3 regions of the Clostridium zhoujianii genome follow, and region 2 is predicted to be linked to each of the others. Evidence: riboswitches for the same ligand, from Rfam matches in the RefSeq annotation. Region 2 holds a riboswitch; each other region holds the start of a gene.
What was found. A riboswitch is a leader RNA that binds a small molecule or an ion and turns the genes downstream of it on or off. The one in region 2 is predicted to bind S-adenosylmethionine.

Region 1 (10,650 bases), on a different contig from region 2:
TTAAAATTTAGAGCCTTGAAATCTAAAGTGATATTAGGAAAAGAATTAAAGCCATCAACAATATTTTTAAATGCAACAGAAACGTTGTCATTAAATTCAAAATCTGTCAAATAATTTAAAGAATTTAACATATTTATACACCTCATTATGATATTATAGATATATAGTAATAAAAACTATCAATATTGTCTATTACTAAATATAAAGAGAATTGATGAGAAGGAGAGAAACTTATGAGACTTAAAGACAAGATCATAATAGTGACTGGAGCATCAAGGGGGATAGGCAATGCTGTTGCAGATGCCTTACTATCTGAAGGGGGTAAGGTTATTGTATGTGCATCTAATCAAAAGAATGCAGATAAGGCAGCAGCAGGTTTAAAGGAAAAACATAAGAATAGTGAGATATTGGCAATAGGTGTTGACAATCATAGTACTAAAGAAATAGAAGGAGCAGTTGTAAAAGTAAGAGAAGCCTTTGGAAGGGTAGATGTACTTATTAATAATGCAGGTATTTCTAGTGGGACAAATTTCTTGGAAATGACAGAAGAAGAATTTGGTAATATTATGGAAGTAAACCTAATGGGAGTTTTTAGATGGTGTAAAGCTGTAGTGCCGTTAATGAAAGACAATGGAGGCAGTATAATAAATACTTCATCTATGGTTGGTACTTATGGAACAAAGAGTGGTTGTAGTTATGCTACATCAAAGTTCGCAGTAAATGGATTAAGTAAGTCCCTTGCAAAAGAACTTGGTAAATATAAAATAAGAGTTAATTGTGTAGCCCCTGGAGTTACTGCTACTGATATGGTTGAGGCTTTACCTGATTCAGTTGTAGATAGTCTATCTGCAATGACACCTTTATCAAGGGTAGGAAAACCAGAGGAGTTAGCAGGTGCATATGTATACCTAGCTTCTGATGAATCATCCTTTGTAACAGGTAGTATAATAGCTGTTGATGGGGGCCTTGTTATGTAATATAATATTAAATATGTTATATTGGGTGTTTTAATACGCCCAATATTTTTTTGTGGATAGAAAAAGTAAAGGAAGTGAACAAATGAAAAAATTGGATTTAGGAAAAGAAAAAATATCAAAGTTATTTTTAAAATATGCTATACCAAGTGTTATAAGTAGTATTATTTTCTCGATTTATATTGTAATTGACGGAATATTTGTAGGTCAGGTAGTAGGATCTCAAGGCCTTGCAGCAATAAATATAGCTATGCCCATTTTTAGTACAGCATTAGCTTTAGGAATAATGGTATCTGTTGGTGGTAACACTGTAACAAGTATTGAGCTTGGTGCTGGGAAACAGGAGGAGGCAAGAAAGAGCTTTAGTCTTGGATTTTATTCTTTAATGACCGTTAGTAGTATTATGGGAATTATAATTTTTATCTTCAGAATGCCAATATCCATAGCATTAGGAGCATCAGGAGAGTTGATAAAACCTGTAATTGAATACTTAGTTATATTATGTGTATGTGTTCCTGCATTTACAGGTGGAAGTTATCTTGCAGCAGGAATTAGGACAATGGGAAGACCAAGTTTTTCAATGTTTTGTACAGTTTTGGGATCAGTATTAAATATAATTTTAGATTATGTATTTGTGGTAATGTGGGGATTAGGTGTTGCAGGAGCAGCATTAGCTTCAGGAATAGCCTTCTTTATATCCTTTTTATTAGCTTTATATGGAATAGAAGCTAAGGATTCAATATTGAGGCTTACTAAATGTAAAGTAGATTTTATGAAGATCGGTAGATTCTTTTATAATGGTTCCTCAGAAGCTTTAACAGAAATAGCTTTTGCATTTACAACCTTTATATTTAATATAGTACTTATGAATAGAATTGGTGAGATGGGTGTTTCAGCATTTTCAATTATTCAATATATAGCGGCATTGGTTGTAGCAGTATTTTTAGGTATTGCAAATGGAATAACACCTATTATAAGCTATAACTATGGAGCTAAAAATGGAGATAGAATAAAAAATCTTATTAAACTAGCTTTTAAGGTTATGATTTTTCTTGGTATTATTTGTACAGCAGGATTATTCTTTGGAGGAGAGTCTCTTATATCACTATTTGTAAGTAATGATCCAGATTTACTAGAAACTACAGCTTGGGCATGTAAGATATACTCTTTAGCCTTTTTAGTAAGTGGATTAAATATTTTAGCATCCTCTTATTTTACTGCTTTAGAAGATGCGAAAACTTCTGCAATAGTATCCTTGTTAAGAGGAATAGTCTTTATATCATTAGGTATAATATTATTACCTAGATTTATAGGGGATACAGGTGTATGGGCTACAATGATATTTAGTGAAGTTTTAACATTAGTTGTTGCATTAACTCTGATGAAGAAATCATATATAGGATTAGGAGAGTTATTATAAGGAGTGATTTAATAGTGAAGGTATTGGTAATGGAAATTAGCATACGTGTTAGCTTTGTACATTCATTAAAGGAAAAGAGAATGATTGTAAGAAGTATCACTCAAAGACTTAAGAATAAATTTAATTTATCAGTTGGAGAAACCTCTGAGCAGGATAATCATAAGATTATAGGAATAGGAATAACAGGAGTTTGTGGAAGTGATGCTATAGCAGATTCCACAAAGGAAAAGATAATTGATTTTATTGAAAATAATTGTGATGGAGAGATTATAGATATTTTTGATGAGGTTTTGGATTACAATTAGGAGGGAATAATGGGGCTAAGGCAAGGTAGATTAGAAGATTTAGATTATATAGTTGCAATAAAAAATAAAGCTATAGAATTTTATAAAGATAGTGGGATTAATTGGACAGAAGACTATCCAAATAAAGAAGTATTTAAAAAAGATATAGAAAAATCTGAGCTATTTATCCTAGGTAAGGAAGATATTATAGGAATAGTAGTATTAAATGATGAAGAAGATATTAACTATAAAAAGGTTAAATGGGAAAAGCGAGAAAGAAACTTAGTAATACATAGACTTTTTATTAATCCTGAATATGCTAGAAAAGGTATGGGGAAAAAATTATTAGAGGAAGTTGAATTCTATGCTAGATCAAATAATATTATGTCAATTAAGTTAGATACTAATACAGGAAATAAGGGGGCTCAAAGCCTTTACAGAAGTATGGGATATAAGTTTATTGACGAAATTTGTCTTGAAGGTAAAGAGGGAAAGTTTTATGCTATACAAAAAATATTAGAATAATTTTGAAAAAGTATTGACAAATCCAATAGAAGGTAATATATTATTAAACAAGAAGCAATTGCTTAATAAAAAACAAAATAAAAGATTAATATCTTATCCAGAGTGGTGGAGGGACTGGCCCTATGAAACCCAGCAACCGATATGATGGTTCATTTACCAATTCATAATAACGGTGCTAATTCCTGCAGTGATTTTTTAGAATTGCTGGTAGATAAGAGAATAGATTAGATTAGTGATTTCATGCACTAGAGATTTATTCTCTAGTGCATTTATTTTTATTCAAAATTAGAAAAGACATTATTAAAACTAACAGAAGGAGGGGGACGTAAAATGATAGAAATCAAAGGTTTAAGTAAAAGTTTTGGGGGAACAGAAGTTTTAAAGGACATAGCAATAAGCATAAATGAAGGGGAAATTTACGGTATAATCGGACACAGTGGGGCTGGAAAGTCTACATTGTTAAGATGCATAAATGGATTAGAATCTTATGACGAGGGGCAATTAAAAGTCATGGGAAAGGAAGTCTCAGAGCTAGGGGCTAAAGAGCTTAGAGAATTCAGAAAAGATTTAGGTATGATATTCCAAAACTTTAATTTACTTAAAAGAAAGACAGTATATCAAAATGTTGCTCTTCCACTGGAAGTTTGGGGATATTCTAGAATAGAAATAGATAAAAAGGTGAAAGAACTTTTAAAGTTAGTTGGGTTAGAAGATAAAGTAAATAGCAAGCCGTCATCTCTAAGCGGGGGGCAAAAGCAAAGAGTGGCAATTGCTAGGGCTTTAGCATTAGAGCCAAAGGTACTTTTGTGTGATGAAGCTACATCAGCTTTAGATCCTAAGATAACAAAAGATATCTTAGCTTTAATATCTAAAATTAATAAAGAGTTAGGAATAACAGTAGTTATGGTAACTCACCAAATGGAAGTTATAAAAGATGTATGTGAAAAAGTTGCTTTAATTGATGGGGGCATAATTAAAGCAGAAGGAAGGGCTGAAGAGCTATTCCTAAAACCAGGAGCACCACTTAAGAAGTTCTTAGGGGAAGAGGAAGATACTACACTACCTGTTGATGGAATTAATATAAGAATATTCTTCCCTGCAGATTGTTCAGAGAATGCACTGATTACAAGAATGGCTAGAGAGGCAAATGTTGACTTCTCAATAGTTTGGGGGAAACTTGAGAAGTTCAGAGATAATGTTCTTGGAAGCTTAGTTATTAATGTAGAAGAAAAGGACAAGGATATAGTATTTAGTTATCTAGAAAGTAAAAATATAGAATGGGAGGTAATCTAGTATGTGGGAATTATTAGCACCAGCTATAAAAGAAACAATGATTATGGTTATACCATCAACAATATTTGCTGTAATAATAGGATTTATTTTAGCAATAATTCTTACAGTAACAGATGAAAATGGATTAAAACCAAATAAAGGAATTTATAAAGTCTTAGATTTTATAGTAAATACACTTAGAAGCTTTCCATTTCTAATCCTAATGGTTGCAATAATACCATTTACAAGATTAATAGTAGGTACATCAATAGGAGAAATAGCTACAATAGTACCACTTACAATAGCAGCTGCACCATTTGTAGCTAGGGTTATAGAATCTGCTTTAAAAGAAGTAGATCCAGGAGTTATAGAAGCAGCTAAATCATTTGGGGCATCAGATAGTCAAATAATATTTAAAGTAATGCTGAAAGAAGCAGTACCATCAATATTAGCAGGAATTATACTTACAATTATTAGTTTGATTGGATATTCAGCTATGGCAGGTACAATGGGGGGCGGGGGTCTAGGATCTCTAGCAATAAGATATGGATATCAAAGATTCCAAACAGATGTTATGGTTGCAACAGTTATAGTATTAATTATTATTGTTCAAGGACTACAAAGTTTAGGAAATTATTTTTATAAAAAACTATCAAAGTAAATAAAAGGGGGAATTTAAAATGAAAAAAACAAAATTATTAACAATAGCATTAGCAGGAGTATTAGCTTTAGGTTTAGTAGGGTGTGGTGGATCTAAAGATGACAAAACAATAAAAATTGGGGTATCAGCAGTGCCTCATGAAGAAATAGTAAAAGCAATTCAACCATTAGTTGAAGCAGAAGGATATACTTTAGATATTAAAGTATATGATGAGTATTTAATACAAGATACAGCAGTTAATGATGGAGAGTTAGATGCAAACTACTTCCAACATATTGCATTTTTAAATCAAGCTAATGAATCAAAAGGATATGATCTTGTAAATGCAGCAGAGATTCATATAGAACCAATGGCTTTATACTCTAAGTCTATAAAGAGTTTAGAAGATTTAAAAGATGGAGCTACAATAGCTATTCCAAATGATCCATCTAATGAAGCTAGAGCTTTACAATTACTTCAAAGTGCAGGATTAATTAAAGTTAAGGATGGAGATACAATAACTCCTATAGATATAACTGAAAACAAGAAGAATTTAAAGTTTAAAGAATTAGATGCAGCGCAACTTCCTAGAACATTAGAAGAGGTTGATGGAGCAGTTATAAATGGTAACTATGCATTACAAGCTGATTTAGATGCAACAAAAGATGGGATTTATGTTGAAGATAAGAATGATGAGAAGTTAAAGCAAGCAAGAAATATCTTAGCTGTTAAGAAAGAAAACTTAGATTCTGAAAAGACTAAGGTTCTTAAGAAGGCACTAACTTCAGACGAAGCTAAGAAGTTTATTGAAGAAAAATATCATGGTACTGTAATAGCGGTATTCTAATAAAACAATATAATAATTAATGAAACTTATATGGATTATTTCCTAGGAAATAATCCATATAAGTTTTTTTATTACTATATAAACCTATAAAAAGACAATATATTTGTTGTTTGATTAAAAGTTTTTATATAAATATTGGGAAAATCATATTGTTATGGTAAAATTAAGATTATATAGTGAAAGTTAGCAGAAGAGGAGAGGTAATATGAGATTAATACCTATAGAATGCGTTCGTGAAGAATCCTGTTTAGGAAAGACTATAAATGATAATAGTGGTAGAGTGTTATTAAAAGAGGGTACAAGATTAACTGAATCTATTATTAAGAAAATTCAACTTTTAGGTATAGAATCTATTTATATTGATGATGAGTATAGTAATGAAGAAATTAGTGAAGTTATAAGGCCAGAACTTAGAGAAAAGTCTATATCGGCAGTTAAGGAAACTTTTAAAAGTATTGATAGAATAGCAAAAGAGCAGGAAAAAGGGCCAAGATCTGCAATAGATAAACGAAACAAGGAGTATTTTGGTTCAATATACGGTGTTGCAGAGGAAATTTTAAATAATGTATTTGCAAATAATAATATGTTATTTGGATTAGTTGATATGAAGGGTATGGACAACTTTACTTATGGTCATTCAGTAAATGTTGCTGTAATTTCATTAATTATGGGAATAAGTTTAAAGATGCATAAAGATGACTTAACAGAGTTATGTTTAGGGGCATTATCTCATGATATTGGAAAGATATTTATACCAAAGGAGATAACAAGCAAGACAAGTAATCTTACTGAAGATGAAAGTAATCTATTTAAGGAACACACTGAAAAAGGTTATGAGTATTTAAAAGAAAATTTTAAATTTAAAACTAGGAGTATGCTAGTAGCATTACAACATCATGAGCAGGTTGATGGTAGGGGTTACCCCTATGGAATTACTGGAGAGAGTATTCATATATATTCAAAGATAGTATCAATTGCAAACTGCTTTGATTTACTTACTTCGAAAATAGGAAATAGAAAAGCTCTATCAGTTGCTGATGCATTAGAATACATAATGGCACAAGCTGGTAGAATCTTTGATTTCGAACTTGTAGAGTTATTTTCTAGAATAATTGTTATATATCCAGTTGGGACAGTTGTAGAACTAAGCAATGGTGATACAGCAATGGTACAAGGTACACCAGCTAACTACCCATTAAGACCTACAGTTAGGATTCTTAGAAGTGGTGATAGAAGTAGAAATGGGATGATTATTAATTTGTTAAATGAACTTTCATTAGTTATTAAAGAAGTTAAGTATATAGTGTAGGTAAAAGGTAAGTAGCATAAGTTATTCTATTTTTATTAAACTAAATGAAGCTTAAAGCTATTATTAATTCATTAAACTTAGTATTATAAGAAGTATATATATGATATGGTAGAATTAACTTAACAATATGTAAGAAGAGGTGGGGTTTATGAGACTTATTCCAATAGAATGTGTACGTGAATCTTCTTGCTTAGGAAGAACTATATATGATGATAATGGTAGAATATTGCTTAAAACAGGCACAAAGTTAACAAAAGCTGTTATTAAAAAGATTCAAGAGATGAAAATATATTCCATATATATAGTAGATGAATATAGCAAAGAAGAAGTAGAGGATGTTATACGACCAGAGCTAAGGCAGAAGTCCATAGCAGTAGTAAAGGAGACATTTAATAATATTGAGAGAATTGCTAAAGAAAAAGAACCAGGACCAAAGGCAGCTCTAATAAAAAAGAATAATGAATATTTTAGATCAATATATAGTGTTGCTGAAGAAATGATTAGTAATATTTTATCAAATAATAATATTCTAGTTAGTTTAGTAGACATAAAAAGTATGGATAACTATACATATCAGCATTCAGTAAATGTTGCTGTAATTTCATTAGTTATGGGTATAAGCTTAAAAATGCATAAGAGAGATTTATTAGAATTGTGTTTAGGGGCATTAACTCATGATATAGGTAAGGCTTTCATTCCAAAAGATATTACAACTAAGAATACTGACTTTACAATTGAAGAGAATAGCAAATATAAGGAACATACCCAAAAGGGATATGATTATCTAAGAAGTAATTTCTCTCTTAAGGCAGGAAGTAGGATGGCATCATTACAGCATCATGAGAGAATTGATGGATTAGGCTATCCAGAAGGGATAACTGGGGATAAGATCCATGAATATGCTAAGATAGTATCAATTGCAAATTGTTATGATGTACTTACTTCAGATTGTGCTTATAGAAGATCAATACCTGCAAGTGATGCCTTGGAATATATAATGGCACATGTAAACACATTATTTGATTTTGATTTAGTTAATCTATTCTCTAGGATAATAGTTACCTATCCAGCAGGGACTATTGTAAAACTTAGTAATGGGGATATTGCGTCAGTGCAAAGTACTCCACCTAATTTTCCTTTAAGGCCTACAGTTAAGATTATTAAAAGTATAGATAAAGGTAGAGAAGGACAAGTTATTGACCTACTAAATGAATTATCATTAGTAGTGATAAATGTAGAATATAATATATAGCATATTTAAATAGTAAAAGAACCTAGTAATTATGATATGCTCTCTTTATAGTAGACAGTTAAAATAATAAAACTGTTACTATAGAGGGGCAGTTCATTAAAGTGCTAGGTTCTTATTTTTTTATTTAATTTTAAATTAATACAGATATTTATCAACTTTATCAGAACAATACTTTATATTAAAAAAGTTTTCTATATATTTAAACAAAAAGGGCTTTTCACACGTCTTAATAGTATAGAGAGGAGTAGAGGAGAGATTAGCTTAAGGAGGAAGGGAAATTAGATGACAATTTTTAAAGATAAGAATAAATATTCTATATTAGAAGAATATGTAACATTAAATCAAGAAAAGTTATATAGATTAGCCTATATATATGTTAAGAATCAAGAAGATGCAATGGATATATTGCAAGAGAGTATATTAAAGGCATATAGGAATCTAGAAAAACTAAATGAGATAAAGACTTTAGAAAGGTGGATGAATAAAATCATTATTAATACTTCTCTAGATTTTATAAGGAAGAATTCTAAAATAACCTTAACTAATGATGAAGAATTAAAAAATATAGAAGAAGTAACAGATGGACATGAAGATGTTACTAATTCTGTGGATAACTTAGATACAGAATTAAAAACTGTGATTATTTTAAAATATTTCCATGGATATACAATAAATGAGATTGGAGAAATTTTAGGGTTGCCTATATCAACAGTGAAAAACAGAATACATAAGTCTTTGAATATTTTAAGGAAAGAGTTTAAGGGGGTATAAAGATGGATAAAGATATATTTGAAAAAGAAAAGTTAGAATATGAAAAAATGGAGATACCAGAGAATCTAGATTTTGCAGTTAGAAGCACATTAAAGAGAGCTAAATGGGAAAGAAATAAAATGAGAATTCTAAAGGGAATTGGTGGGTTTGCAGTAGCATGTATATTGTTTGTAGCAATTGTAAATCTATCACCAACAATTGCACAAGCTCTAAGTTCTATACCAGGATTAGATAAATTAGTAAGAATAGCTACTGCTGATTTCGAAGATAAAGGTTTAAGGAATGCTGCAGATAGTGGAATGGCAAAGGAAATTAATTATTATGAATCTAAAGATGGAGTAAACCTAAAAGTATTAACAGTAGCAGGAGACTATAAAAATTTATGGATTAACTATGAAATAAATGATATAAAAAAATATAATATAAAGCCTGAAATTATAGGAGATAATGGAGAAAATATTATGGGGGGGATGTTATTTGATCGTCCTATTACAGAAAAAGATAGTGATGCAATTAATGTTAATTTCAGAGAATTTATTCCTAAATTTAATTTGAAGTTAGAAATTTATGATAAAACTACTTCGGAGGAATATCCTTATGGAAGACTAGTAACTACATTTACAGTTCCTATAGAATTGGATAAAGAAATATTTGATGTACCTATGAAAGAGATAGAATTATCTAATACAAATATAAAAACAGAGGTTGGTAATATAAAAATACATTCATTAGAAAGCTCAAAAACGAGAACAGTAATGAAGTTTAATTTTGAAAGCGAAGATTATAAGTTTATGGATTTTAAAAATCCAAGGTTAATTGATGAAGAGGGAAATGAATATGTTTTACCATCTTGGTGGCATAATGGAGGTAATGATGAATTCAATCAGTTAGAGCTTCAAGGAGAAATTAAAGGCGATGTTAAAAAAATAAGATTTGTATGTGACGGTATATACTATGGACCTAAGGAAGTAGGAAAAATAACACTAGATATTAAGAATAAAAAAGTTGAAGATAATTATTATGGTTTTGAAGTTAAATCATGGGATGAAAATAATAAAGTTGTATTAGAGGCAAAGAATATAGTATCTGCAGAATTTGATTCACTATATGATGAAGATTTTAATCCACTTATCAAGAGTCCGGGGAGTTCATGGTATTTAGATGAAAATGAAGTTAATTCTGTAGCTGTAAATATTGAAATTCTTAATTATAGAGAAGAAAAGGCAGAACTAGAGATATATAGAATTATAAAAGATAAGACAAAACCAATAAATATAGAATTAAAATAAATAATGTATGAATAAAAATAGAGCTAGGGATTAACCCCTAGCTCTATTTTTACTTAAGTTATTCACC
Region 2 (10,650 bases):
GTTAAGTATATAAACAATGCTAAAGCTTGGGAAGAAACTCAAGTAATAATGAAGAATATCTTAGATCACATTGGTATTCCATATGTTGAAGCTGCTGGTGAAGCTGCCTTCTATGGTCCAAAGCTTGATATTCAATGTAAAAACGTTCATGGTAAGGAAGATACAATAATCACTGTTCAAATTGACTTTGCATTGGCAGATAGATTTAACATGACTTATATCGATAAAGACGGTAATAAGAAAACTCCTTATATCATTCATAGATCATCAATTGGATGTTATGAAAGAACTATAGCTACTTTAATTGAAAAGTATGCTGGAGCATTCCCTACTTGGATGGCACCAGTTCAAACTAAGATTCTTCCAATTTCAGATAAGTACAATGACTATGCTGATTTAGTTGTTAAGTCTTTAAGAAACAAGGGTGTAAGAGTTGAAGCTGACTACAGAGCTGAAAAGATTGGATATAAGATAAGAGAAGCTAGATTAGAAAGAACTCCTTATATCATAGTAGTAGGTGAAAAGGAAGCAGAAACAAATTCTGTTTCAGTAAGAAGTAGAAAGAGTGGTGATGAAGGAAGCATATCACTTGCAGAATTCGAAACTAGACTATTAACTGAAATAGCAAATAAAGAAAGATAATATTAAAACTATAAAAGGGATAATATTTTGCAATGCAGAATATTATCCCTTTATTTTAACCACTATTTTAAACTTGATCTAATGCTTGTTTAATATCTTCAATAATATCTTCAATGTTCTCTAATCCCACTGATATTCTTACAAGTCCAGCTGTTATTCCAGCTGAAACTAATTGCTTATCAGTAAGTTGTCTATGTGTTGAGCTTGCTGGATGAAGTACGCAAGTTCTAATATCTGCAACATGGACAGCATTTGAAGCTAACTTTAGTCCATCCATAAATCTTATTGCATCTTCACGGCCACCCTTAATGGAGAATGATACTACTCCACTACAACCTAATGGTAAATATTTATTAGCTAAATCGTGATAATTACTATTTTTAAGTGTTGGGTAATTAACAAATTCTATCTTATCTGATTCATTTAAGAATTCAGCTACTTTTTCTGCATTTCTACAATGTTTTTCTATTCTTACTGGTAATGTTTCTAAACCTAAATTTAATAAGAAAGCATCTTGAGCTGATGGATAACATCCTAAATCTCTCATAAGCTGTACCCTTGCCTTCGCAATATATGCAGCACTTCCAAATTGCTCAGTATACACTACTCCATGATAGGATTCATCAGGCTCAGTGAACTCTGGGAATTTACCATTAGCCCAATTAAATTTACCACTATCAACAATCACTCCACCAAGTTGTACTGCATGTCCATCCATATATTTTGTTGTAGAATGTATTATTATATCTGCACCAAACTCTATAGGTCTACAAAGAATTGGTGTCGCAAATGTATTATCTATTATAAAAGGAACATCATTCTTATGTGCTATCTTTGCAAACTTCTCTATATCAAGTATAGATATTGCTGGATTTGCGATACTTTCTCCAAATACTGCTTTTGTGTTTTTCTTGAATGCCTTTTGTATTTCTTCCTCTGATCCTTCTGGATCAACAAATGTGCATTCTATTCCAAGCTTCTTAAGAGTTACTGCAAATAAATTTATTGTTCCACCATAAACTGTTGCTGCACTAACTATATGGTCTCCTGCACCAAGAATATTTAATATAGCTATTAATAAGGCTGCTTGTCCAGATGTAGTGCAAAGGGCACCTACTCCACCTTCTAATGAAGAAATTTTTTCTTCAACAGCCCCAACTGTTGGATTAGATATACGTGAATACATATGACCATCTGCTGTTAAATCAAATAACTTTCCTATGTGCTCTGCTGAGTCATATGTGTATGTTGTACTTTGGTATATTGGTAGTACCCTCGGCTCCCCATTACCTGGATGATATCCTTCATGTAAGCATTTAGTTTCAATTTTCATAATATAGCCCTCCTAATTATTTAATGTAAAAAAATAAAGCTATTTATCTACTTTTAATAAAGAGATAAATAGCTATAACGCCGAAACAATATACGTCATACCTAATCTCTCATTTGCCAGGAAATAAATCCTGCAGGATTTAGCACAGTTCTAGCAAATGAATACTAGTTGTTGCCAGGTTTCATAGGGCCAGTCCCTCCACCATTCTTAATAAAAGATTACTTATTAATTCAATTATACACCAAATTAGTTATAATGCAACAAATTAATATCTCTACATTCAGTTATAATATAATCAGCTTTTATATCATGTTCTTCAAAAGGAACCTCATCTAAGACCTGAAAATCATATGTTATAGCTAACTTCACTATATCTGAATTCATTCCTTCAAGATACTTATCATAATATCCACCTCCATATCCAATCCTTCCACCAGACTTATCAAAGGCTACCCCAGGTAAAATAACTAAATCTATATCATTCTTATTTATTGCCTCTACCTCTATATCTGGCTCTAAAATCCCATAGCTACTCTCAGTTAATTCCATCAATGAATTAATCTTAACAGCTTCCATAACTTTATTCTTCATATCTGTTCTTGGAACAAATATCTCTTTACCTTCTAATAAGAATTCTTCTATATATTTAGCCGTATCAATTTCACTACCAAAACCTATATAGATAAAAATATTCCTACTGTTCTTATAGAAAATAGATTCTTTCAATTTATCTTTTATCCTACTATCCATTGCCATCTTACTTTTAGTATCAATGGAATCCCTTTTACTAATTATAGCCTTCCTAATACTTTGCTTATCCATCTTGCACCTCACTCTAAAAATTCTCCATCTATATATTCTTTATTTATTATAGTATAAAATAAAAAAGATCTATAGCAAGCTATAGATCTAATACACTCTTTAATTACTACCTATTATAACCTCAAGATTCTTAACCTTAACATCACATTCTTCTATCACTACATAATGTTCTAAGAACTTATCAAATATTACTGATGTATCCTTTAGATAGAATTCATTTAATCCAACCTCAAAGTTCACTTCTGATCCTTCTACTGGACAGAAATAAACAACCTCATCATCATAGTGGTCAAGCATATAGTTAAGAATTACCTCATTTAATAATTCACAAACAACTAAGTATGCAACCTCCATTCCCTTTTTCTTATGAACTAATGCAAATATGCAAGCTTGTGTATCTAATATGTTCTCTTCTTTAACCTTTACTACATACTTATTTTCATAGAAACTCTTTATAGCTTTAACTCTAACTTCAAATTTGTTTTCTAGGGCATAATTTAATTTACTCTCTACTTCTTCATTGTATTCATCTATTAACCTTATTAAATCTTCATATGGTATATCTGAGCCTTTTACCTTCGAAACATCTGTTATTTCAATAACTTTCTCTACCACTTTCTCAACAACCTTTTCCTCTAATTTTTGACTTACCTCTTGCTTAGTTTGGCTACTATTATTATTGTAATAATAGTCAAAATATTCATCATTACTCTTAGATACTACTTCTTCTACATGGCTTGTCTCGATTGTTTCTATAGGTGCTACTTCTTCAGCTGCCTCTTTGGCCTCAACCCATTGACTTTCTACTATCTCATTATCTATTTCCTCAACTATAGGATCTTCTTGAATATCCACCAATATAACTTCATCATCTAAATTAATTGGACTTTCCTCCACAGCTTCTACTAATTCTAAATCATCATCATATCCTGATAAATCATCGTCATCATCTGAAGATTCATTCATTTCACCCATTAGATCTTTTAATATATCTTTTTGAAGTTCTTCTTCATATAATTCAGTTTCACTCTTTAAAGATACTACATTTCCTTCTACCTTAAACTTAGGAGATTCTTCTATAGCTTTAATTATATCTTCCTTAGCAATCTTAGGAAACCACGCACATACAGCGTTTACATTCATTTGTCTCAAGCCCATAAGCATGAACTCAAGCTTATTTAACATTTCTACCATTTTACCACCTCAAAGCGATTACTTTTACACATATAACCTATATTTTATATTTTATACCATTATGGTAATATTTACAATGAGTATTTGTTAATTTTTATTTCAATTTACATTACTTAGAAATATATTGTCCTTTTAATTTTAAACTCATCTTTATTTAATTTTTTTATTTATATTTATTATGTCTCTCAATATTGATGCTGCAGCATTTTTAGTACCAGAAGCTCCTCCAATTATAGTTATTCTTCCTAGTGTATCGCTTTCAAAAGTTACTCCTTTATTCTTATTATCTACAGAATATAATGAATGCTCTGCATCTATATTTGATGGACCAACCTTTATCTTAACTTCTCCATTATCTCTATATACCTGCCCTAATAATTTGACTTTTTTTCCTTCTTTACTTGCATTACCGATATCATTTAATGATACCTTAGTAATTCCCTCTAGCTCTACATCATCTAAAGTAATATTACTTCCCATTAATACATTTGCTAAAATTATCATCTTTATAGCTGTATCATATCCTTCAACGTCTAAGGTTGGATCTGTCTCCGCAATACCTATATCTTGTGCTTTTTTTAATGCCTCCTTATAGGATATTTTATTTTTCTCCATTTCTTTTAGTATGTAATTTGTAGTTCCATTTAAAATTCCTTCTATAGAGATAATTTCAGCTCCTGCACAATCTATTAATCCTCCATTTATACTTGGAAGCGCCCCTCCTGTAGTGCAGCCAATACCAAGGTCTACCCCATTATCATCAGCAAGTTTTTTTAGTCCATGATAATCTATTAAGATAGGACCCTTATTCCCTGTAACAACATTGATACCTCTTTTTAATCCTTCTTTTATATATGTTAATGCCGGCTCTCCAGTCCTTTTATTTGTAGGAGTCAAATCCACTAAAAAGTCTAATTCTTCATCAATTACATCCATAAAATTCAATCCCTTAATCCACATCTTATGACTCTTTATACTATTTTCTTTTATGATAACTTCATCTAGCTCTATTCCATTATCATCTCTTAAGCCCCCATCACTTTTAATTATAAATTTAACCCTACAATTTATATTCTTTTCTTTTAATAGCTTTATAAATTCCTTACCTACTCCACCATAACCTATTAATCCTATATTCATCAAATCACCTCATTTTTCTTAATTATACCAGTAATATACTCTTTTTATAATATCTTAAAAGGACGTGCTAAACTATAAATGTAATGTAACTAAAAATATCTTGAATGAATTGATTCCGCCTGAGCTAGTTTGATTTCGGCAAGTATTTCTATCTTTCATAAAATAAGAACAAGGACTCTCATATTTCTTTGAAGGCTACCTCTCGAAGCGCTAGTAGACCTGAAAAGATATATGAGTGTCCTTGTTCTAGTATAAAACCCATCAATAGTTTTATGTACACTTGCTACATATTATCTATTTTTGATAATATTTTTGTATCCAAAGTAAGTAGCAATAAAGTATCCACCATAAACCGCTGCAATTACCCCTGCTGTAATCATAGCTGAAATTAATATATTATTATTTCCAAACATAGATATTGTTTTACTAGCTACAGTTATACCAACAATAGAATGTATTATTGATAAACCTAGTGGCATCATGAAATATATAAATATTTGAGAGAATATTGCTCCATTCATCATCTTGGATGAAACACCAATCTTCTTTAATACACCATATCTTTCAATATTATCACTGGCTTCAGATAATTGTTGCAATGCTAATATTGCCGCACTTGATATCAGGAATATTATCCCTAAATATATTCCTATATAAAGTACTGTTGTAGACATACCTACACTTGTGTCATAAGCCTGTGCTTTTGTTTGTCCAAGCATAAATCCATAATCATCATATGAATATTTTCCATTAGTAAATCCTATAAATATATCATATATTTCATTCTCCAAATTAATATCATTATCTTTATAGTTAGCATTTAGATAATAGGTTCCCACACTTAGTCCTTTAATATCTTCATCTGGTAATACAACAACTAAGAATTTATTCTTTAAACCACTAGTTTCTAAGTTATCCTGAATAACATCTTTATTGTTAATATTATAATTCTTACCTCTAATCATCATTGTTTTGTTATCTTTTATAAATTTATCAACAGCTTTATAATATCCGTTGAAGTTAGAAATTAAAATGACTTCATTATTTTTCGTATTAATCTTCTCTTCTCCTGTCATTTCTCTTAGTTTATTAAAATCTGATATTGATATAAAGTCTATTTTCGGATCATAAGAGTCTAAATTCTTCTTTATCTTATTATCTACATAATTATATAAATATTGTTTTATTCCATCTTCACCTTTATATAAGTTAAAACTAAGATAATCTTTAAATTTATTTTTATAATCAAAACCAATATTAGTTAAGGTTTTTTCAGGATTTATTCCTTCATCCCCACTATCTGTGAAAGAATAAAAGGTTACATCAAATTTAGTTGAATTCTCTAAATCAGATTCAAGAGAATTCTTAAAACTTACACCTGTAGCTAAAAGTGTTATTGTTAAAAATAACATTAAAGATATTATAGCCATAGAAATATATGTAGTATTAACCTTGCTATTGATTTGTCTTAACACAAACATGTTTAATTTATTTAAATAGAACCTATTATTTTTTCTAAGTATGCTTATTAAAAATCCTGATAAAGATAAGAAGAATAATACTGTTCCAATTACCCCCAATATAACTGATACTTTAATTGGCCCATATCCACCCTCTAGTCCATTATTTAAAATAATATAATATGCTCCTCCAATTGTTACTAAAGATACTAAAAATAATCCAAAGGATACCTTAATATTCTTAATTTTTATACTTTCATTTTTTCTTCCTGCCCTTAAAAGATCTATTAATTTGTACTTTGATATAGTAAAGGTATTAAATAACATTACTAATACAAATATTAGTCCAAAATAAATAGCTGTTTTCATTGCTGCTTCTGGGGAAAATATAAAATTATATTTACTAACATTTACTTCAAATAATCTGGATGTAAATAAGGACAATCCTTGGGATACTACAACCCCGGCTATTAATCCAACAGCTAATGAAATTAATCCTATTAAGAAGGTTTCTTTAATTAATAAAGATGAAATTTTTCTTCTGCTCATTCCTAAAGTCATATATAATCCAATTTCTTTTTTTCTTCTCTTAATCAGAAAATTATTAGCATATACAATTAAGAATCCTAATATTATGGAAACTAATACTGAAGTCATTGAGATTACTCCTGATAGCATCTTCATAATATCCATCTTGCTTTTAGATACTTCAACCATTGCATTTTGTGATGAAATCGAGTTAAATGCATAGAAAATACAAACTGCAAAGGTCAATGTTAAAAAATATATTGTGTAATCCTTAAAGCTTCTTTTTACATTCCTTGCTGATATTTTAGAATACATTATTAGTGTCACCTCCAAGAAGGGTTACAACCTCAATTATCTTATTGAAAAAGTCCTTTCTTGAATCTTTTCCTCTTATTAATTCGTTAAATATCTTTCCGTCTTTTATAAATAGAATTCTATGAGCATAACTTGCTGTAAATGCATCATGAGTAACCATTAATATAGTTGCTTTTAAATCTTCATTAAGCTTCTCAAAAGAGTCTAGTAATAACCTTGATGACTTAGAATCTAATGCACCAGTTGGTTCATCTGCTAATATAAGTGATGGTTTTGTAACTATAGCTCTAGCTGCTGCCACTCTCTGCTTTTGTCCTCCTGACATTTCATATGGAAATTTATTTAGCACAGTATCTATTTCTAACTTCTTAGCAATTTCTTTTACTCGCTCTTCTATATTTTTCACTTTCTTACCCTCTTGAATGGTTAAAGCTAACGCAATATTCTCATAAGCAGTTAGCGTATCAAGTAGATTAAAATCTTGGAATATAAATCCTAGCTCCTCACGCCTAAACCTCTCAATTTCCTTAGATTTTAACTTTGTGATATCTTTGCCATTTATATGTATACTTCCTGTTGTCACATTATCTACTGTAGAAATACAATTTAAAAGAGTTGTTTTACCACTTCCTGATGGCCCCATTATTCCAACAAATTCTCCCTCTTCAACTATAAATCCAATGTTATTTATAGCCTTAGTTACATTTCCCTTATTACCATAATATTTTTCAATATCACTTACTTTAAGTATTTCTTTCATAATTAAGAATCCTCCTGTTTATTTATTATGAGTTTATTTTAACCTTTCCCTAAAATTTCTAGTATAGATATACATTACTTGAAAGTTACAATTTTGAAAGATTAGCTTCAAAGGCTGAATTTTTGAGTTTCTTGATATCTTTATTTCCTTATACCATAATTTCTTTATAGATGAAGAAATAAAAATGAAGCTAATATGTAGCTTCATTTTATAATTTAAGTATTAATTTTCAAGTAAAGTTACTTTGCTCATTGGAAAAATTATATCTACCTTTGTTCCCTCTCCTATTTTAGAGGTTATTTCAATTCCTATACCTAATTTTTTTCCAAGATTACTACATATATAAAGACCCATACCTGTTGATCTACCATATTTTCTTCCATTTTCACCTGTAAAACCTTTATCAAAAACTCTCTTTATATCTCTTTCATTTATACCAACGCCATTATCCTCTATTGAAAGAATAATATTATTTTCTCTTTTTTCAGAAAATATCTTTATTTCAGCTTCATCTTTGTCAGAATACTTTATTGCATTACTTAATATTTGATTTATAATAAATTCTACCCATTTACTATCGCTATATACAGTATTGTCCACAGACTGTAGATTTAATTTAATTCTTCTGTGGATAAAGTCCTTGGAATTCTTAGTAACTATATTTTTAACCACAGTTCCTAAATTAAATTCCTTTATTATATAGTCTTTATTTGCATCATTACTCCTAGAATAATATAAAACTTCCTCAACATAATCCTCAATTTTTAATAATTCTTCTTTTATACTTTTTGTAACTGAATTTCTGTTATTATCTACTATTAATTTACTTGATGCAATTGGAGTTTTAACTTCATGAACCCAAGCTTCAATATACTCTCTATATTCTGACTGTTGTTTTTTATAATATTTTACATGTTCATGCATTTCTTTATCTGAAATTTTTAAAATATCATAAATTATTTTTCCATCTATAAAATTAGCTTCTTCAATAATTTCCGATAGTAAATATTTTTTGTCTAAAGATTCAATGGTTTCATATAAATTATCATAATAACTCTTCCTCTGTAAATACTGTAATAATAATAGTACTATTAATGGTGTAAACCATACAACTACAACTAGTACTATATACTCAACCTTAATTCTTAAAAACAAAAAAAATACAGCCAATCCTAAGGATAATACAAAGTTAACCAATAAAAAAATCATTTTATCCTTTAAATAATCCTTTAGACTCATTGCATTATGTACCCTAGCCCTCTCCTAGTTTCTATAGGATTATCCATACCTACTTCCTCTAGCTTTTTCCTAAGCCTAGTCATATTCACAGATAGGGTATTATCATCTGCATAGAATTCTGAAGACCACAGATACTCCATTAAATCATCCCTTGGTACAATATTGCCTTTATTCATCATTAAATAATTTAGTATTTTTAACTCATTTTTAGTTAGCTCTAATGTGTTCCCCTCATGAGTAATACATCCATTTGATAAATTAAGCTGTAGTCCTTTATGACTTAATACCTGTGATGTCACTTTAGCGCTCCTCTTTAAAACAGATGCTATTCTGGCTAAAAGTATTTGAGTATTATATGGCTTTGTCACAAAATCATCTGCACCTAAATTCATACTCATTAGCTCATCCATCTCACTATCACGACTTGTAACAATTATTATAGGAATCTCTGATTTAGCTCTAACTTCTCTGCATATATAGTATCCATCAAATACTGGAAGATTAATATCTAGCAAAATTAAATCAGGTTTTTCTTCTTCTATAATTTCTAAAATATTATTAAAATCTGTTGGCGCTTTTACCTCATATCCATATTTAGATAGAAATTCTGTAAGCTCTTCTCTTATTTTTTCTGTGTCTTCTACTATTAGTATCCTTTGCATTTCCCATTCTCCTTTTCCTCGGTAGAATTATATGTATCATATTATAAATTATCGTTATTTTCATAATTAAATTAAGGATAGAATATTAATTCCTACCCTTAATGTAACCTATTCTAAAATTTTTAAAAACTCTTCTATCTCATCTTGCTCTAAATAAATTTGACCTAGTGTACCATGTTTTAAATCTACCTTTTTTAATGAATGAAAATCTGATCCAGCTGTATATATAATTCCCTTTTCTTTAGCTATTTTTATAAAGTACTCTGTTTCTTCATATCTATTTCTATAATATTTAGCTTCAATCCCATCAAAATTTAATTCAATTAACTTATTAAATATATCCTTCCTAAGTAATGTTGGATGTGCCATAACTACTTTTGCACCATAATAATGTAAAAAATCAATCCCTGCGGCTGTAGTTATCTTGCCTCCTTCTGCCCTAAAGCTTAACTTACCCTTATAGTAAATTTGACATGCTTTAAATTTTCCTTTATACACATTACTTAACATATCTTTAAGCTCATCACTTTTGTATCTATCATCAGTAAAATAACC
Region 3 (10,650 bases), on a different contig from region 2:
AAAACATGAAGAACTTGCAGATTTATATAAAGATAGCGCCACTTCAGATTATGCAGAGTGCGAAGATAAATTATCTATGGCTAAGTTTGCCCTCCAATTTTTAATGGCGTATGTTCCTCAAAAATCAGGCTTAAAGGAAATGAAGGAAGGAAAAAGAGAGTTAACCTTCAAGGAGCTTGAAGATGCAATAGGCAAAAGTGAATGGGAAGAAGTTTACCATAATCTTAAGGTTAAGGAGAAGAAAATTTCAGATTTAGAAAATGAGCAAACTAAGCTACAAACTGTAATTGATTCTTTAGAACCATGGGAAGGTCTTGATACCTCTTTTGAGTTATTAAATTCTTTAAAAACTCCACACTTCTTAGGAAGTATTCCAAAGCAATATGAAGAAACACTAGTTTCTGAATTACAAGATTGTTATTTAGAGATTATCTCAAGTAATAATCAGGATTTATTCTTTTTATTAATATGTGACAATGATAAAGAAGAGGAAATAAGTGAAAAATTAAGAGGGTTTGGATTTAGTCAATTCAAAACAGATATTAATGAAGTGCCTATAAAGGTAATTCATGATTATAAAGACAAGATTGCTAAACTTGATTCAAATAAATTCTTCGTAATTGAAGAATTAGCAGGTTTAGAGGAAGAAGTTACAACATTTAAATTGGTTTGTGAGTACTATGAAAATATCCGTGTTAGAAAAGATGCTATTAATAATTTCTTAAAAACAGAAAATGTTATGATCATTCAAGGATGGATTCCAGAGGAGGAAAATAACAAACTAGTTGAAGTGGCTAAGGAAGTTCTAGGAGATACTCATTATTTAAACTTTGAAGATGTTAAAGAAGATGAAATTTCAGATGTTCCTGTAAAGTTAAAAAATAATGAAATTAATAGTGCATTTGAAAATATTGTTCAAATGTATAGTACACCAAGGTATGACGAAATCGATCCAACGCCACTGATGGCACCATTCTATTTATTATTCTTTGGGATGATGGTTGCTGATATTGGTTATGGAATAATACAATTAATAGTTACATTATTTGTACTAAAGAAATTTAAATTAGATGAGGAAAAAGAAAAGTTTGCTAAGTTCTTCTTCTACTTAAGTTTCCCTATTATAGGATTTGGAGCTATATACGGCTCATTCTTTGGTGGAATAATAGATTTACCAAAGTTAGTAGATCCAAATAAAGATGTTACTACAGTGTTAATTGCTTCTGTTGTATTTGGAGCAATTCAAATATTCTTTGGACTTGGTGTTAAGGCTTATATGCTTATTAAGGCAGGAAAACCAAAGGATGCATTTTATGATGTAGGAGCATGGGTAATCACTCTTGTTTCAGTAGGATTAGTTCTAGGCGCAGGTGCTTTAGGATTACCTCCAGTTGTTAAAACTATTTCTATTGTAGCCATGATATTCGGTATGGTTGTAATAGTATTAACTGGTGGAAGAGAAGAGGCGAGTACAGGTGCTAGATTAGGGCAAGGAGCTTATGCACTATATGGAATAACAGGCTATGTAGGAGATCTTGTATCTTATACAAGACTAATGGCTCTTGGACTTGCAGGAGGATCTCTTGCTGGAGCATTCAATCTTATGATGGGTATGATTCCAGGAGCGGCCGCTATTCTATTTGCGCCTATGATATTTATACTTGGGCATGTATTTAACCTTGGATTAGGCTTGCTAGGAGCATATGTTCATACTTGTAGATTACAATACGTTGAATATTTTGGTAAGTTTTATGAAGGAGGGGGAAAATCATTTTCTCCATTCAAAACAAAAAATGAATATATTAATTTAAAGAAAAATTAGGAGGATTATATAATGGAAATGACTTGGGTTCAATTTTTAACAGAAAATAATGGTGGATTTATATTAGGTGCACTAGGTGTAGCATTAGCAGTAGGATTAGCAGGGATTGGTTCAGCAAAGGGTGTTGGTATAGCAGGTCAAGCAGCAGCAGGATTACTTACAGAGCAACCAGAAAAGTTTGGTAAGGCTTTAATACTTCAATTACTTCCAGGTACACAAGGTCTTTATGGATTCGTTGTAGGATTAATGGTTTTATTACAATTATCAAGTACAACTACATTACAACAAGGTGCTTATCTTTTATTTGCATGTATGCCAGTTGCTATAGCAGGTTTATTCTCAGGGATTGCACAAGGTAAAACAGCTGCTTCAGCAGTTCAAATCTTAGCTAAGAAGCCAGAACATAACACAAAGGGTATCGTTTTAACAGCAATGGTTGAAACTTATGCACTTTTAGGATTCGTTATTTCAATAATGTTAATTGTTAATTTATTCTAAGATTGGGGTTGTGAAACTATGTCAAATATAAGTAATCTGACTTCCAAGATTCTTAAAGATGCGGAAGAAAGAAAGGATAGTATTTTAGCAGCAGCTGAAGATGAAAAGGCAAAAATTATTGAAAAGAAGATTAATGCAGCCAAATCATTAGAAGCTACAATGTTAGAAAAGGCTGAAATAGAGGCTCAAACAAGAAAAGAAAGAGTTATCTCTGGAGCAGAACTTACAGCAAGAAATGAAAAGCTTAAGGCTAAGCAAGCAATCATTCAAGATGTATTTGTTAAAAGTGTTGAGGAGCTTTGTAAGTTAGGCAAGGATAAATATGTATCTTTTATAAAAGACAGTATTCTTAAGTTAGATATAGCTGGAGATGAAAAGCTAATCTTAAATGAAGAAGGAAAGAAAATTGTAGATGGAGCTTTAATAAGTGAAATAAATAGAGAACTTGTTTCAAAAGGCAAGAAGGGTGAAATAACTTTAAGCACTGAGATAGGAAACTTTAAGGGTGGATTCATCTTAGAAAAAGCAGGTATAGAAATAAACAATACCTTTGAAGCTTTAGTTGACTCATTAAAAGAAGAATTGGAGTTCGAAGTAGCAAGAGAGTTATTTAATTAAGGAGGAGAATTAATGGATGTAATGCAATTTACTCAGGTTATTCCAAGACTTAGAGTATTAGAAACCAGACTCCTTGATAAGGCCAAAATAGACAGAATGATAGATTCAAATTCTGCTGAAGAGGCATTAAAGGTGCTTCAGGAAACAGAGTATGCCAATGTAATGACAAATGTTAAGAGAGCAGCGGACTATGAAGATATGCTAAGTGCTGAACTTAAGAGAGTTTATCATGAAGTATATGATATGTCCCCATCAAAAGCTCTTGTGGATATAATGAGTATTAAGTATGATTACCATAATATAAAGGTAATATTAAAGGGAATGTTCCTTGAAAAAGATTTTTCTCATATGTTTATTCCAGTAGGAATGATTGAAGTATCAAAGTTAAAGGTTTCAATAGATACTAATACTTTGTCAGATTTTAACCCTATTATGAGAAGAGGAATTGAAGAGGCAATAGAAGACTTTAATACTAAAAAGGATCCTCAAAGAATCGATATCATCTTAGATAAATATATGTTTGAAGAGATGATAGATATTGCTAAGAAATTAGATGATGCATTTACTGAAAGGTATATTAAGGCTTTAATAGATCTAACCAATGTAAAGAGTCTATTAAGAATTAAGAAACAAAACAAGGGTAGAGAATTCTTACTTTCTGTAGTAATAGATGGTGGTTCAATTGATAATGATAGATTATTAGCACTACTTAATGATGCACCAGAAAACATAGTAAGTAAGTTAAGTTATACTAACTATGAAGATGTACTAAAAAATGGTGTAGATGATTATAACAAGAGTGGTTCTGCTGGACTTCTAGAGAAATTAGTAGATAACTACATAATGGATATGATGAAGGAAGCAAAAATGATTCCATTTGGTGGAGAACCTTTATTAGCATACATATATGCTAAAGAAACTGAAATAAAGGTTATTAGAATTATTATGGTTGGTAAGCTCAACAATATTACTGGGGAAGTAATAAGAGAAAGGCTGCGTGATATTTATGTTTAAGAAAATAGGTGTTGTAGGAGATAAGGATTCTGTTTTAGCTTTTAAAGCACTAGGAATAGATGTATTTCCAGTAGTAGAATCAGATGAAGCTAGAAAAACTATTGATAGATTAGCAATGAATAATTACGCAGTAATCTTTGTAACTGAGCAAGTTGCAAAGGATATTGAGGAAACTATTGAGAGATACAATAGAGAGGTACTTCCTGCTGTAATATTAATTCCAAGCAATCAAGGAACATTAAATATAGGTATGCAAAGAATTAGCGATAACGTAGAAAAAGCTGTAGGCGTTAATATTTTATAGGAAGGTAGGTTAGTGATTTGAAGACCGGAAAGATAATCAAAGTTTCTGGACCTTTAGTTGTAGCTGAAGGTATGGATGAAGCTAATATATATGACGTATGTAAGGTTGGAGAGAAAGGTCTTATCGGCGAAATTATAGAAATGAGAGGCGATAAGGCATCAATCCAAGTTTATGAAGAAACATCAGGAATAGGACCTGGAGATCCAGTAGTTACTACTGGAGAACCACTAAGTGTTGAACTTGGACCAGGGCTAATAGAATCAATGTTTGATGGAATACAAAGACCACTAGATGCATTTATGGAAGCAGCACAGTCAAACTTCCTAACAAAGGGGATATCAGTTCCATCATTAAACAGAACAAAGAAATGGAATTTTGTTGCTACAGCTAAGGTTGGCGATAAAGTTTCAGCAGGAGATGTTATAGGAACAGTTCAAGAAACACCTGTTGTTAAGCAAAGTATAATGGTTCCTAATGGAGTAGAAGGTACAATAAAATCTATTACTCCAGGTGAATTTACAGTTACTGATACAGTTTGTATTCTAGAAACAGAAAAAGGAGATAAGGAACTTACTTTAATGCAAAAGTGGCCTGTAAGAAAAGGTAGACCATATGCATCAAAGATTAATCCAGCAGCTCCTATGACTACAGGACAAAGAGTTATAGATACGTTCTTCCCAGTTGCAAAGGGTGGAGCAGCAGCAGTACCAGGTCCTTTCGGAGCAGGTAAGACTGTTGTTCAACATCAGATTGCTAAATGGGGAGATGCTGAAATAGTTGTTTATGTTGGTTGTGGAGAACGTGGAAATGAAATGACTGACGTTTTAAATGAGTTCCCAGAACTTTTAGACCCTAAAACTGGGGAAAGCTTAATGAAGAGAACAGTACTTATAGCAAATACTTCAAATATGCCTGTTGCAGCTAGAGAAGCATCTATATACACAGGTATAACAATTGCTGAGTACTTTAGAGATATGGGTTATTCAGTATCGATAATGGCTGACTCAACTTCAAGATGGGCAGAGGCTCTTAGAGAAATGTCTGGTAGACTTGAAGAAATGCCTGGTGACGAAGGTTACCCAGCTTACCTAGGATCAAGACTTGCTGACTACTATGAAAGAGCTGGTAAAGTTAAATGTCTAGGTAATGATGGAAGAGAAGGAGCAATTACTGCAATCGGAGCTGTATCGCCTCCAGGAGGAGATATCTCAGAACCAGTTACACAATCTACACTTAGAATTGTTAAAGTATTCTGGGGACTTGATGCACAACTTGCTTATCAAAGACATTTCCCATCAATTCATTGGTTAAATTCATATTCATTATATGCTGAAAGCGTAGATAATTGGATGGACCAAAATGTTGCTGGCGATTGGTCAGAATTAAGAAAAGAATGTATGGCTTTACTTCAAGATGAAGCTAACTTACAAGAAATCGTAAGACTTGTTGGTATAGATGCATTATCTGAAAAGGATAGATTAAAGCTAGAAGTTGCTAAGTCAATAAGAGAAGATTATCTACAACAAAATGGTTTCCATGAAGTTGATACATATACTTCACTTGACAAGCAATATAAGATGTTAAAGCTTATAATTGATTTTAAGAGAGAGTCTGAAAAAGCACTTGCTGCTGGAGTTTACTTAAATAAGATTTTAGGCCTTGGAGAAATAAGAGATAGAATTGCAAGAAGTAAGTATGTTCACGAAGATGATTTAGTTAAGATTGATGAAACTAGTGCTGACTTAAAGGCTGCAATTAATGAATTAATCAACGAAGGAGGGGTACAAGATGCTTAAGGAATACAGAACAGTTACTGAAGTTGTTGGACCTTTGATGGTTGTTGAAGGTGTTGAAGGCGTTAAGTACGACGAACTAGTTGAAATAGAACTTCAAACTGGAGAAAAAAGAAGAGGTAAAGTTCTAGAAGTTAATGGAACTAAAGCCATGGTGCAAGTTTTCGAAGGTTCTTCAGGTATTAATCTAAAGGGAACTAAGGCTAAGTTCTTAGGTAGACCACTTGAAATAGGTGTATCTGAAGATATGTTAGGTAGAGTATTTGATGGTATGGGAAGACCTAATGACGATGGTCCAAACATAATACCTGAACAAAGATTAGATATAAATGGTGAAGCTATTAATCCAATGGCAAGAGATTTCCCATCAGAATTTATTCAAACTGGTATCTCTGCTATAGATGGACTTAATACACTAGTTAGAGGACAAAAGTTACCTGTGTTCTCTGCATCAGGGCTTCCACATAAGGAGCTTGCAGCACAAATCGCAAGACAAGCGAGAGTTCTTAATTCAGACTCTAAGTTTGCTATAGTATTTGCTGCTATAGGTATCACATTTGAAGAAGCACAATTCTTCGTAGATGAGTTTAAGGCAACAGGAGCTATAGATAGATCAGTTCTATTTATGAACCTTGCATCAGACCCAGCAATTGAAAGAATAGCTACTCCAAGAATGGCACTAACTACAGCTGAGTTTTTAGCTTATGAAAAAGGAATGCAAGTTCTTGTTATTATGACTGATATTACAAATTATGCAGAAGCATTAAGAGAAATATCAGCAGCTAGAAAAGAAGTTCCAGGAAGAAGAGGATATCCTGGTTACCTATATACTGACCTTTCTACATTATATGAAAGAGCAGGAAGATTAAGAGGAAAAGAAGGTTCCATTACTCAAATTCCTATGTTAACAATGCCTGAAGAGGATAAGACTCATCCAATTCCAGATTTAACTGGATATATCACTGAAGGTCAAATAATTCTTTCAAGAGAATTATATAAGAAAGGTATAATGCCACCAATAGACGTTCTACCTTCACTTTCAAGACTTAAGGATAAAGGTATTGGAAAAGGAAAGACTAGAGAAGATCATGCAGATACAATGAATCAATTATTTTCTGCATATGCTCAAGGTAAGCAAGCAAAGGAATTATCAGCAATCCTTGGTGAATCAGCTTTATCAGATACTGATAAGAAGCTTGCTAAGTTTGCAGAAGCATTTGAAGCGGAATATGTTTCACAAGGCTTTACTACAAATAGAACTATCGAAGAGACTCTAAACTTAGGATGGAAGTTATTAAAGATGATTCCTAGAAATGAGCTTAAGAGAATTAGAGATGAGTATCTTGAAAAGTATATGCCAAGAGAAGAGGAGTAAACTATGGCAAGGTTAAATGTCAATCCTACAAGAATGGAACTTTCTAAGCTGAAGAAAAGATTAGCTACATCTACAAGAAGTCATAAACTTTTAAAAGATAAGCAAGATGAGTTAATGAGACAATTCATTAATCTTGTTAAATATAACAATACTCTAAGAAAAGAAGTTGAAGGACAACTAGAAGGTTCTTTAAAGGATTTCGTTATGGCTAGAGCAGTAATGAGTTCTGAATTCCTAGAGGAGGCTATAGCTTATCCAAAGGAGCATATTTCAGTTGAAGTAGGCGAAAAGAATGTTATGAGTGTATCCGTTCCTGTAATGAACTTCAAGAGAGAACTTGAGGGGGATGAGGGAAGTATTTTCCCTTATGGATTTGCAAATACTTCTTCAGAACTTGATGATGCAATATCAAAGCTTTATGGGATACTTCCAAAGTTACTTGAACTTGCAGAAGTAGAAAAGTCATGTCAACTTATGGCTGATGAAATTGAAAAGACTAGAAGAAGAGTTAATGCTCTTGAATATATGACAATTCCTCAACTTCAAGAAACTATTAAGTATATAAGAATGAAACTTGATGAAAATGAAAGATCTGCTATTACTAGATTAATGAAAGTTAAGAGTATGATAGAGCAGAGAGGATAGTAGAAAAGCTTCCCTAATATTTGGGAAGCTTTTCTTGTATATAAGTTAAATATCTTTAAAGTATGGTGGAAATAAAGGCAGATAATTCAAATTTAATATTTTTGTAATTGATTAAAAAAGTCGATAATAGTATAATTCAAATTATAAGCGTAAAAAAATATGCTTAAAGCTAGAATAGTTTAGACATAAAATATTTAAGGAGTAGAGTTTATGAGGAATTACATATTAGCATTAGGAGTAACTTTTTTGATTGTTTACATAATTACACCACAGTTAATGAAGTTAGCAAAGAAAATTGGTTTCACTGATAAGCCTACTGAAAGAAAGAAGCATAGAGGGCCCATTCCCCTTTGCGGTGGAGTAGGAATATATATTGGATTCTTCCTCATGTATTTTTTATTAGTTCATGATAATAAAACAGAGCAATTTTGGATTTTTATAGCATCTACCTTAATATTGATAATAGGGCTAATTGATGATCATTATAAGGCAGTAGGAAAAGAATTTCCTATATATCCAAGATTAATAGTTCAAATATTTGCAGCAATATTAGTATATAGATCAGGGATAGTTTTTGGGGGATTTGCAAATCCTTTTGTAAATGGTGAATATATAAATTTACCTCCAGAGTTACAGTTTATATTAACTATAACATGGATATTTGGTGTTACAACAGTTATTAATTGGTCCGATGGAATGGATGGTTTAGCTGGAGGTATTTCAGTTGTATCAGCAGTAACATTTTTCTTTGCAGCAGTTATCCTTGGGCAAACTGAGTCTGCAACAACTGCATTAATATTAGGTGCAGCTATATTTGGATTTTTAATGTACAATAGATACCCGGCTAAAGTCTTTATGGGAGATTCAGGGGCAAATTTAATTGGATTTTTATTAAGTATAATTGCTATAGATGGTGCTTTTAAACAAGCAACAGTAATGAGTCTATTTATACCTATATTAGCCTTAGCAGTACCTATATTTGATAATATATTTGTTATATTTAAAAGATTTAGTGAAGGTAAACCGGTATATCAAGCAGATAGAAGTCAAATGCATTATAGATTAGAAGAAAAAGGATTAACTACGAAGCAAATAGTTAATTATATCGTAGTTATAAGTTTAGTTTGTAGTATAATCTCAATTCTATTATTATTAATTAAACATTAAGGAGATCTTTCAAGGTCTTCTTTTTATTTAGAAAAAACCCCCTTTACAAATTAAGTAATAAAGGGTATAATATACAAAAATGAATAGTTCTTATCTAGAGAGGTGGAGGGACTGGCCCTATGAAACCCAGCAACCGGTATATGTCATAATTATACATGGTGCTAAATCCTGCAGCAGAAGCTGAAAGATAAGGGGAATTTTTATAGCGTAGTATTTTATTATGCCTAGAGGATAACCCTTTAGGCATTTTTTTATTGCAAAGAGGGGGCAAAAGAAATGAATATAAAGAATTTATTCCAAGAAAAGAAAGTGGTATTTTCCTTTGAAATATTTCCACCAAAGGCAACATCATCAATTGAAACAATATACAATACCTTAGATGAATTAAAAGGATTAAGTCCAGATTATATAAGTGTTACTTATGGGGCTGGTGGTAGCATTAGGGATAATAAGACTACAGAATTATCATCTTTAGTAAAAAACAAATATGGGATTGAGGCAGTAGCACATTTAACATGTATTAGCTCAACTAAAGAAGAGATAAAGTATTATTTGAAGGAATTAGAAGCAAATAATATTCAAAATATCCTTGCATTAAGAGGAGATTTACCTCTTGGAGGTGGAATCAAAGGTGACCTTAATTATGCAACTGATTTAATCAAGTATATACAAAGTAAGGGGAATTTCAATATAGCAGCAGCTTGCTATCCAGAAGGGCATACTGAAGTTAAAGGATTGGTGGCAGAAATCGAAAATATGAAGAGGAAAGAAGAAGCAGGGGCATCTTATTTCATATCTCAGCTATTTTTCGATAACAATTTATACTATGATTTTCAAGATAAGGTTTGTGCTGCAAATATTAAAGCACCAATTGAAGCAGGTATTATGCCAGTAACTAATAAAAAGCAAATAGAGAGAATGGTGGCATTAAGTGGAGCATCCCTTCCAGAGAAATTTAAGAGAATAATGGAAAGATACGAACATAATCCAGAGGCACTAAGAGATGCAGGAATAGCTTACGCAGTAGAGCAAATAGTTGACCTTATTTCAACAGGAGTTGATGGAATACATTTATATGTAATGAATAATCCATATTTAGCAAGAAAGATAAGTGGAAGTATTGAGAGTATTATTACCTCAGTAAATAAAATTGAACTAGTTTAGGAGGAGTTATGATGGAAAAAGTAGAAAGTTTTGAATTAGATCATAGAAAAGTAAAGGCGCCATATATAAGAAAATGTTGTTTATTAGATGGAAAAAATGGAGATCAAGTAACTAAATTTGATATAAGATTTCTTCAACCTAATAAAGAGGCATTTGGTACTGCAGCAATGCATGGATTAGAACATTTACTAGCTCATACATTAAGAGATAGCCTAGAAGGGATAATAGACTTATCACCAATGGGATGTAG

Region 1: it holds a riboswitch for S-adenosylmethionine, as region 2 does, so the genes downstream of both, ACSYT2_RS00380 (methionine ABC transporter ATP-binding protein) here and ACSYT2_RS15465 (O-acetylhomoserine aminocarboxypropyltransferase/cysteine synthase family protein) in region 2, are expected to answer to the same signal.
Region 3: it holds a riboswitch for S-adenosylmethionine, as region 2 does, so the genes downstream of both, metF (methylenetetrahydrofolate reductase [NAD(P)H]) here and ACSYT2_RS15465 (O-acetylhomoserine aminocarboxypropyltransferase/cysteine synthase family protein) in region 2, are expected to answer to the same signal.

The regions. Positions count from the first base shown of each region.
Region 1 is NZ_JBPUTF010000001.1:66,012-76,661, forward strand. Features, by position in the region: gene ACSYT2_RS00355 (hypothetical protein) at 1-131, opposite strand, end outside; gene ACSYT2_RS00360 (SDR family NAD(P)-dependent oxidoreductase) at 234-977, shown strand; gene ACSYT2_RS00365 (MATE family efflux transporter) at 1,060-2,394, shown strand; gene ACSYT2_RS00370 (DUF503 domain-containing protein) at 2,424-2,699, shown strand; gene ACSYT2_RS00375 (GNAT family N-acetyltransferase) at 2,709-3,203, shown strand; SAM riboswitch class I at 3,294-3,421, shown strand; gene ACSYT2_RS00380 (methionine ABC transporter ATP-binding protein) at 3,534-4,496, shown strand; gene ACSYT2_RS00385 (methionine ABC transporter permease) at 4,498-5,136, shown strand; gene ACSYT2_RS00390 (MetQ/NlpA family ABC transporter substrate-binding protein) at 5,156-5,962, shown strand; gene ACSYT2_RS00395 (HD-GYP domain-containing protein) at 6,168-7,271, shown strand; gene ACSYT2_RS00400 (HD-GYP domain-containing protein) at 7,420-8,523, shown strand; gene ACSYT2_RS00405 (RNA polymerase sigma factor) at 8,806-9,294, shown strand; gene ACSYT2_RS00410 (DUF4179 domain-containing protein) at 9,297-10,583, shown strand; gene ACSYT2_RS00415 (ABC transporter ATP-binding protein) at 10,642-10,650, opposite strand, start outside.
Region 2 is NZ_JBPUTF010000003.1:134,316-144,965, reverse strand. Features, by position in the region: gene thrS (threonine--tRNA ligase) at 1-642, shown strand, start outside; gene ACSYT2_RS15465 (O-acetylhomoserine aminocarboxypropyltransferase/cysteine synthase family protein) at 710-1,975, opposite strand; SAM riboswitch class I at 2,082-2,192, opposite strand; gene ACSYT2_RS15460 (5-formyltetrahydrofolate cyclo-ligase) at 2,222-2,797, opposite strand; gene ACSYT2_RS15455 (hypothetical protein) at 2,897-3,991, opposite strand; gene ACSYT2_RS15450 (homoserine dehydrogenase) at 4,142-5,131, opposite strand; gene ACSYT2_RS15445 (ABC transporter permease) at 5,422-7,434, opposite strand; gene ACSYT2_RS15440 (ABC transporter ATP-binding protein) at 7,424-8,194, opposite strand; gene ACSYT2_RS15435 (sensor histidine kinase) at 8,417-9,433, opposite strand; gene ACSYT2_RS15430 (response regulator transcription factor) at 9,430-10,095, opposite strand; gene ACSYT2_RS15425 (PHP domain-containing protein) at 10,204-10,650, opposite strand, start outside.
Region 3 is NZ_JBPUTF010000001.1:152,306-162,955, forward strand. Features, by position in the region: gene ACSYT2_RS00775 (V-type ATP synthase subunit I) at 1-1,822, shown strand, start outside; gene ACSYT2_RS00780 (V-type ATP synthase subunit K) at 1,835-2,320, shown strand; gene ACSYT2_RS00785 (V-type ATP synthase subunit E) at 2,339-2,938, shown strand; gene ACSYT2_RS00790 (V-type ATP synthase subunit C) at 2,951-3,952, shown strand; gene ACSYT2_RS00795 (V-type ATP synthase subunit F) at 3,945-4,256, shown strand; gene ACSYT2_RS00800 (V-type ATP synthase subunit A) at 4,274-6,052, shown strand; gene ACSYT2_RS00805 (V-type ATP synthase subunit B) at 6,045-7,424, shown strand; gene ACSYT2_RS00810 (V-type ATP synthase subunit D) at 7,428-8,069, shown strand; gene ACSYT2_RS00815 (MraY family glycosyltransferase) at 8,280-9,236, shown strand; SAM riboswitch class I at 9,324-9,430, shown strand; gene metF (methylenetetrahydrofolate reductase [NAD(P)H]) at 9,513-10,400, shown strand; gene ACSYT2_RS00825 (S-ribosylhomocysteine lyase) at 10,412-10,650, shown strand, end outside.